One region of the Virgibacillus dakarensis genome, then DNA from elsewhere that is predicted to be linked to it. Evidence: predicted binding sites of a transcription regulator. Region 1 holds the regulator's gene; the other holds the start of a gene.
What was found. Region 1 encodes Rex, which represses fermentation and respiration genes when NADH is low (regulators of the CRP and FNR family bind a similar motif). Its sites were predicted from a motif close to TTGTGAAATATTTCACAA; they were not measured.

Region 1 (3,749 bases):
ATCACCCTTAAAAAAACCATTATATTTGATTCAATGGGAAAGGAGTAAATGTAGGATGTCAGTGAATCCTTATTATCATCAGTGTTTAAGATGCGTTGGACGTCCTGTCAGAATCAGAACAAGAGATGGCCGTGTACATCATGGGGTCGTTTCACGCGTCAGTAATTCACATGTCTACCTTCGTCCAATGGGAAACCGAAATCTTGGCGGGTTCGGTTATGGGTATGGTGGATACGGTGGATATGGCGGCTGGGGATGGGGATGGGGTTTTGGTGCAGGAATCGCCCTAGCAGCTATTGCAGCCTTATCACCATTATTCTTTTGGTAAAACCTGAACATTCCTTACCACATGCTGCGGCTGGAAGATGTATATATTATCCCTTCACCCTTTTCAGCATTGCAAAAAGCCTGTGCCTAAGCAGGCTTTTTGCTTAGCTTGAAAAATCCGAATCCGCATAAATAGTTTCTGCAGGGACATGTAATGTTCCTTTTATCCGTTTTTGTTTATTTTTCATATACGATGACACGATATGAAATCCGACATTGTATCCAGCCCATCTGGGAATAAAACCTTCTCCATACAATAGGTCATGGTGCCGCCGGTCTTTTTTCGGCAATGTTAAATTTGGTTTTAACCATCTTTTAAAATATTTCTGTGCAGTATTAGCGTCATATATGGATGCCCATTTAGCTAAGTGATCCTTACCTAGGCGTTCCTGCACTGCCATTTCCGCTAAACCTTCCAGAACAATGGAATCCAGCAGTTCAATCTTGTCTTCCCGTTTATCAAGATAATGAAGTCGGCATACATGATTATATTCGTGGGTGAGAAGTTTTTGCAGTTCTTCTTTCGTATTGTTCCCGGCAGCAAACAGGAAAACCTTGTCTTGATAGGACAAGCCGGACAACCCATTAAAGTCAGCCTGCAATTTTTTGTTTTGCAAATCAGAAGGGAATATAAAAACGGGAACATCCGGCCCATCCCATTCCTTTTTTAATTTGGCAAACCCCTCTTCTATGATATTCCAGCAATTGCTATGGATTAAAGATTCAATTAATTCCTTATCCTGTGAGCCCGGTAAAAAAAGACCGTGGTAAAGCAAATGTTGATGGATATCAGCGGAAGAAGCATCCTGAAAATAAGGGATTAACTTCTCGCATATTTGCTCCTTTTGCTGCCGTCGCTGCTCCACCCGTAATTTCCCCTTCTTCTTGATATAATCCTTCAGCCATTTATCCGTTTCCACAACTGCCATTTACTTCAATCCTTTTCCCGAATAAATAACGATCACTATACAGTATGTTAGCGGAAGCAATTTGTTGAGGAAATAGTAAAACTTCTATTTGAGAACTATGCCGTATAATTTTTTAAAACGTAAAAAAGGCTTCCTGCTTAACAGAAAACCTTTAAACGCTTATATTTGCATCCTTCCCAAACTAAAACCTAATCTAATGGATAATGTTTTAAGAAGTAAACCAGCGCCTGTAATTCTACAGCTAAATCAATATGATGAACGCGAATATTGTCTGGAACGGATATCCGTGCCGGCGTAAAATTAAGGATACCTGCAATACCTTGATCGACAAGCCTTTCGGTGATCCCGTCTGCTTCAGTTGCCGGTACCGTTAAGATCGCAACTTGAACGCCAGCTATTTTTTCCTCCAACTCATCAATATGGTAAATTGGAACACCGCCAATTTCTGTCCCTATCTTATCCGCATTCGTATCAAACGCCATTACTATTTTTGTATTATTGTTTTTCATAAAATTATAATGTAAAAATGCAGTACCAAGATTTCCAACACCGATCAGCGCAACCTTGGTCACTTCATCCTGATCCAATGTTTTCCGGAAAAAACCAAGTAAATATTCGACGTTGTAACCATAGCCCTTTTTCCCCAATGCCCCAAAATAGCTGAAATCGCGCCTTATCGTTGCCGAGTCCACCTTAACAGCCTCACTCAATTCTTTGGATGAGACTCGCCTTTTCCCCTGATAATGCAAATTATTTAAAAATCGATAATATAGCGGCAGTCTTTTTGCGGTAGCTTGTGGAATTTTATTCTGATCCACGATTACTCCTCCTTCCCTTTCCGATAGTAATCACCTGATTTTCCGCCCTTTTTCTCCAGTAGATAGGTTTCCCCGATTACCATTCCTTTATCAATTGCCTTACACATGTCATAGATTGTAAGTGCAGTCGCTGAAGCTGCCGTTAATGCTTCCATTTCAACACCTGTACTGCCTTTTGTCTTAACAAATACCTCTATATGTAATACATACGTATCAGCCGAAACCTGCCAGTCAAACGAAATATCTATTCCTTTTAATTGTAATGGATGGCACATTGGAATCCATTCAGAAGTTTTCTTGGCAGCCATAATCCCGGCAACCTGTGCAACTGCAAGCACGTCACCTTTTTTTATTTGATTACTACTAATTTTTTGGTAAATTTCTTCTGAGACTTTAATACTGGATGTTGCAAGGGCGGTTCGATCTGTTTCCTTTTTTTCACTAATATCAACCATCCGAGCCCGTCCCTCTTCATTAAAGTGTGTGAAATTTGCCATATGCTCATCTCCATTTCACTTTTACGTTCCGTATATCTCTTAGTTTATCAGAAAAAATCCAATAAGTCGTGATTTTATTCACAAATTATATTGCGAGCCCAATTAAGAATGCGATACACTTATGTGGATGAGGTGAACGAAATGATTATCATGCAATTAAACGGGATCTCCAAATCCTTTGGTGCGGAACAAATACTATCGAATATAAAACTGGAAATAAAAGAAAAAGACCGGATTGCTATTGTCGGCCGAAACGGTGCTGGTAAATCGACCCTGCTCAAAATAATGGCTGGGGAGCTTAGCTATGATGAAGGTGACATGCATAAACCAAAGGATCTTTCCATTGGCTATTTGTCCCAGCACACTGGCCTTAAATCAGATAAAACCATTTGGGAAGAAATGCTTGCTGTCTTTCAGCACTTGCTTGATCAGGAAAAAGATTTGCGTTTGTTGGAAACGGAAATGGAGCAAGCTGCTTCCTTAACAAAAGCCAACTATGAACAGCTCCTGCACGATTATGATAAGAAACAGCAAGCATTTGAAGCTGGTGGCGGGTATCGTTATGAAGCTGATATCAAGGGCGTCCTGACAGGACTCCATTTTCAGGATTATGATTACGGTACACCGATTAATGAACTAAGTGGCGGTCAGAAAACTCGCCTGGCCTTGGGAAAACTATTATTGAAAAAGCCCGACTTGCTAATCTTGGACGAACCGACGAACCACCTGGATATCGAGACACTTTCATGGTTGGAAAATTACTTAGTAAATTATCCAGGTGCCGTTACAATCGTTTCCCATGACCGGTATTTTTTGGACAAAACCGTTACGATTGTGTACGAGATTTCCTATCACAGAACGAAAAAGTATTACGGCACATACAGTAAATTTCTTGAACAAAAGGCACTAAATTTTGAACAGGAAATGAAAGAGTTTGAAAAACAGCAGGTAGAGATGAAACGAATGGAAGAATTTATTCAAAAAAACATCGTTCGCGCATCTACAACAAAGCGTGCCCAGTCAAGACGAAAACAGCTAGAAAAAATGGATAAACTCGATAAACCGGCTGGCGAGGAATCATCTGCATCCTTTTCGTTTAAAACCAAACGACGAAGCGGAAATGATGTATTGAAAATTGATGATTTAGCCTTTCATTATGCGGATAGTAACGAGGATTT
Region 2 (3,749 bases), on a different contig from region 1:
GCCGTCAGCTTACGACCGGTCAAAACCGGGATAAGCCAGTAGGAGATACCGAAAAACGTCAAGATAACCGTTGTAGCTACCGTTAAGTGAAAATGCCCGGTAACCCAGATAGTGTTGTGGACAACAGCGTTTAGCTGGTGGGACGCATTAATGATCCCGCCTGTTCCTGCCGGGATAAAGGCCAGCATACCGATCATCGGTGCGAAAAAGCGTACATCCTTCCATGGCAAATGTTTAAACCAGCCAAACAAGCCGCCAAACCCTTTTTTTCTTCCGGTTATTTCAAATGTGGCAAACAACGAAAACGCCGTTAATAATGATGGGATGATGACCATAAATGTTAATACAACTTGAATGAATTTCCATGTTGGATCAATTCCCGGTTCTGTTAGCTGATGGTGAAATCCAACCGGAATCGAGAACATGATAAATAAAACAAACGCTAAACGGGCAAGTGAATCACTGAATATTTTACCACCGATAATTTTTGGGATAATCGCATACCATGCCATGTATGCCGGCAGCAGCCAAAAATAGACTAATGGATGGCCAAAATACCAGAATAAAGTCCGGCTGACTAGTACGTTAATTGTCTCTGCATAGCCTAATGACCATGGAATGAATTGGACAAGTACGGTAGCAGCAACACCAAGCGTTGCGATTAACCATAATATCATGTTTGCTACAACCATAAATGCTAATAGTGGTGATTTTACCCCTTTATGCACTTTTTTCCATCGATACAACTGATGAAAATTAACAAAGCAGGCGACCCAGCTGCCGATAATGACCAGCGCCAAACCAATGTAAAAAACGGGATGTGCCTTAAGTGGGGCATAAAAGGTATAAAGTACATTCGCTTTTCCTAATAAAATAGTTGTTGCAGTCATAATTGTCCCGACAAGCATCACCCAAAAGCCGAGCCAGGCAATTTTCCGTTCCTTTACGGTCATTCCAACTGTTTTACCCATTAATGCATATTGAAACCCAATAATAAAGTACGTTGTCAGGACTAAACCGAGAATAACCCCGTGAACGGTTAATATCTGATAATAATCGATTCCCCACGGAAGGGTCAAGGTGCCGGATCTGACCAGCGTTTGCAGAAGTCCCATCAAACCACCGATTAATAAAGAAATAAATGCTACAGCAATAAAAGCCAGCGAAAGTTTTTTATTCGCTTTCGTTAATTGTAATGTTTCACTTAACATTATTCTGTCACCTCCACAATCGCTCCCATAAGATGGTGCCCTGTCCCACAATACTCATTGCATAATAAGGTGTATTCTCCGGGCTCCTCCAAGATCGTTTCATAGCTGCTTATATAACCAGGTTCGACCATCATATTGACATTTGTTCCAGCTAATGAGAAACCGTGAACAACATCTTTTGAGGTTACTTGAAATAAAACAGTAGAACCTTTGGGGATACTTAACTTCTTAACCAGTGACCCATCATCATTTTTTCCCAAATCATAATTAAACGCGGAAGCAGCAACATTCACAATGTATTGCTTATCATCAACCTTTGTCAGTCCGAGGTTATCCGGCTGGAAGGCTTCATTTGCTTCGATGTTTTCGGGATCAATCGTCATCATATGGCTTTGCGGATGTGTTCCTTTATAAAAAGCACCGACTCCAATTACGACTAAAAAGACAATTAATGAACCAATTCCAAATAATAACCAGATCTTTTCATATTTGTGTAAATGCATAATTGATACTCCTTTCAAATGTGTGTTCAAAACTTATCTGGACATAAATAATGCATACACACCTGCCCAACTAACAATAATAAACACACCTAGCAACATGACAGATATAAAGGTACCTTTTAACTCTGGATTTTTCTTTTGTGTACTCGATTCATCTGTTTTCTTTGGCAAACCGGCCATCTCATTCCCTCCTTTTCAGCAATAATAGCTGTCTTTTGTTTTCATTCTACTTAATCTGAATAGGTAAACTGTGACAAACCTCACAAATAAACCAAAAGTCACAATTTTGACATCCTTTGCTAGAAAAAAATTCAATTCCTTATGGTCATGGAGCGGATTTGTCATAAATATCATCAAATAACACAGACTATCTTTAAAAAGGTGATTATATGACATACATTTGTTCAGCAGGTGTCGGTATTCCCAACTACGAAATCACCCAACAGGAGATAAAGGGACTGGTAGGTGAGTTATTCCCATACACAGAAAAACAGTTAGTAAGACTACTGCCGGTTTTTGATCATGCTGCAATAACGAAACGGCAATTTGCGGTAGCGAAAGATTGGTTTAAAGAAAGCCATACATTTCAGGAAAAAAATAATTTATATCAAATGTATGCCTGTCAATATGCACTTGAGGCCATTGATCATTGTCTTCTAAATCAGCAATTTTTGAACAAAGCTGTTTCATATGAAGCAATCGACATGATAATCTTTGTTTCAAGCACCGGTATTGCTACACCATCACTTGATGCGCACTTGTTCAATAAACGCCCGTTTCGGGAAGATGTGAGGCGAATGCCATTGTGGGGTCTTGGTTGTGCGGGGGGAGCAATCGGGTTATCCCGGGCATATGATTTTCTCGAGGGACACCCTGACAAAACAGTACTGGTTGTATGCGCAGAATTATGCAGTTTAACATTTCAAAAAGATGATCATAAAAAGAGCAATCTGGTTGGCAGTGCATTATTTGGTGATGGAATCGGTGCTGTATTGATGTGTGGCAATCATTCTTCCTATCGTTTTTACCGAACAAAAGTCTTACCTAAAATAAAACGTACAAGTTCGTTTACAAAGAAAAACAGTCTCCCTGTGATGGGCTGGGATATTACCAACAATGGGCTGGAAGTTGTCTTTTCCAAAAGTATCCCCAATCTTGTCCGGACACTTTGGAAAGACCATATCAATACATTTTTGCAAAACGTTAATTTAACAGAAAAATCGATTCACTCGTTTATCGTTCATCCAGGTGGAAAGAAAGTGTTACAGGCGATGGAGGGGACATTACATATTACTGCGGAAAAACTGGAGCATTCGTATCAAGTGTTACGAAACCACGGAAATATGTCCTCGGCCACGGTGATTTATGTGTTACTTGAATGGATGAAAGAAACGGTCAAGGAAAAAGAGCAGAGTATAGTATCTGCATTGGGACCGGGGTTTAGTTCAGAACTATTATTATTGGAGTGGAACAAATGACGACATGGATGGGCTTATTAATTGGTGTAATAATCTGTCAGCGGTTGGCAGAGCTGTTTATCGCAAAAAGTAATGAGAAATGGATGAAGGCGCGAGGGGGAATTGAGAAAGGAAAAAAACATTACAAATGGTTCATTATGCTCCACGTGTTGTTTTTTCTTGCTGTTATTTTTGAGGCCTCAGCAAATGATACTGCAGAGCGGCAATTAAATTACTTTTTGTTCACGATCTTTATCGCTGCCCAGCTAGGCAGGTTTTGGTGCATCCATACGTTAGGCAGGTTTTGGAATACAAAAATAATTGTACTGCCTGGTGTATCACTTATTAAGAAGGGGCCTTATAAATATATGAAGCATTCAAATTACTTGATTGTGTTAGTGGAACTGTTTGTCATTCCGCTTTTAGTCGGTGCTTATTTTACCGCAATCCTGTTCCCGCTCCTGCACCTTGGGCTGTTAAAATTACGGATACCAAACGAAGAGAGGGCATTGACAAAAGCGACGTGAGAATACAACCTTAATAAAACGCAAAAGGCGGTAATCCAGTGTGATTACCGC

Region 2: CZ382_RS06625 (cytochrome c oxidase subunit 2A) is a predicted target of Rex. The motif match lies at 1,963-1,980, and genes of this name have one in related genera.

What each region holds. Positions count from the first base shown of each region.
Region 1 covers NZ_LT732554.1:2,541,946-2,545,694, reverse strand. The annotation lists gene CZ382_RS21710 (hypothetical protein) at 56-328, shown strand; gene CZ382_RS21705 (DUF2268 domain-containing protein) at 432-1,256, opposite strand; gene CZ382_RS21700 (redox-sensing transcriptional repressor Rex) at 1,445-2,074, opposite strand; gene moaC (cyclic pyranopterin monophosphate synthase MoaC) at 2,077-2,571, opposite strand; gene CZ382_RS21690 (ABC-F family ATP-binding cassette domain-containing protein) at 2,713-3,749, shown strand, end outside.
Region 2 covers NZ_LT732553.1:1,323,107-1,326,855, reverse strand. The annotation lists gene CZ382_RS06635 (b(o/a)3-type cytochrome-c oxidase subunit 1) at 1-1,211, opposite strand, end outside; gene CZ382_RS06630 (cupredoxin domain-containing protein) at 1,211-1,714, opposite strand; gene CZ382_RS06625 (cytochrome c oxidase subunit 2A) at 1,748-1,894, opposite strand; gene CZ382_RS06620 (type III polyketide synthase) at 2,104-3,192, shown strand; gene CZ382_RS06615 (isoprenylcysteine carboxyl methyltransferase family protein) at 3,189-3,698, shown strand.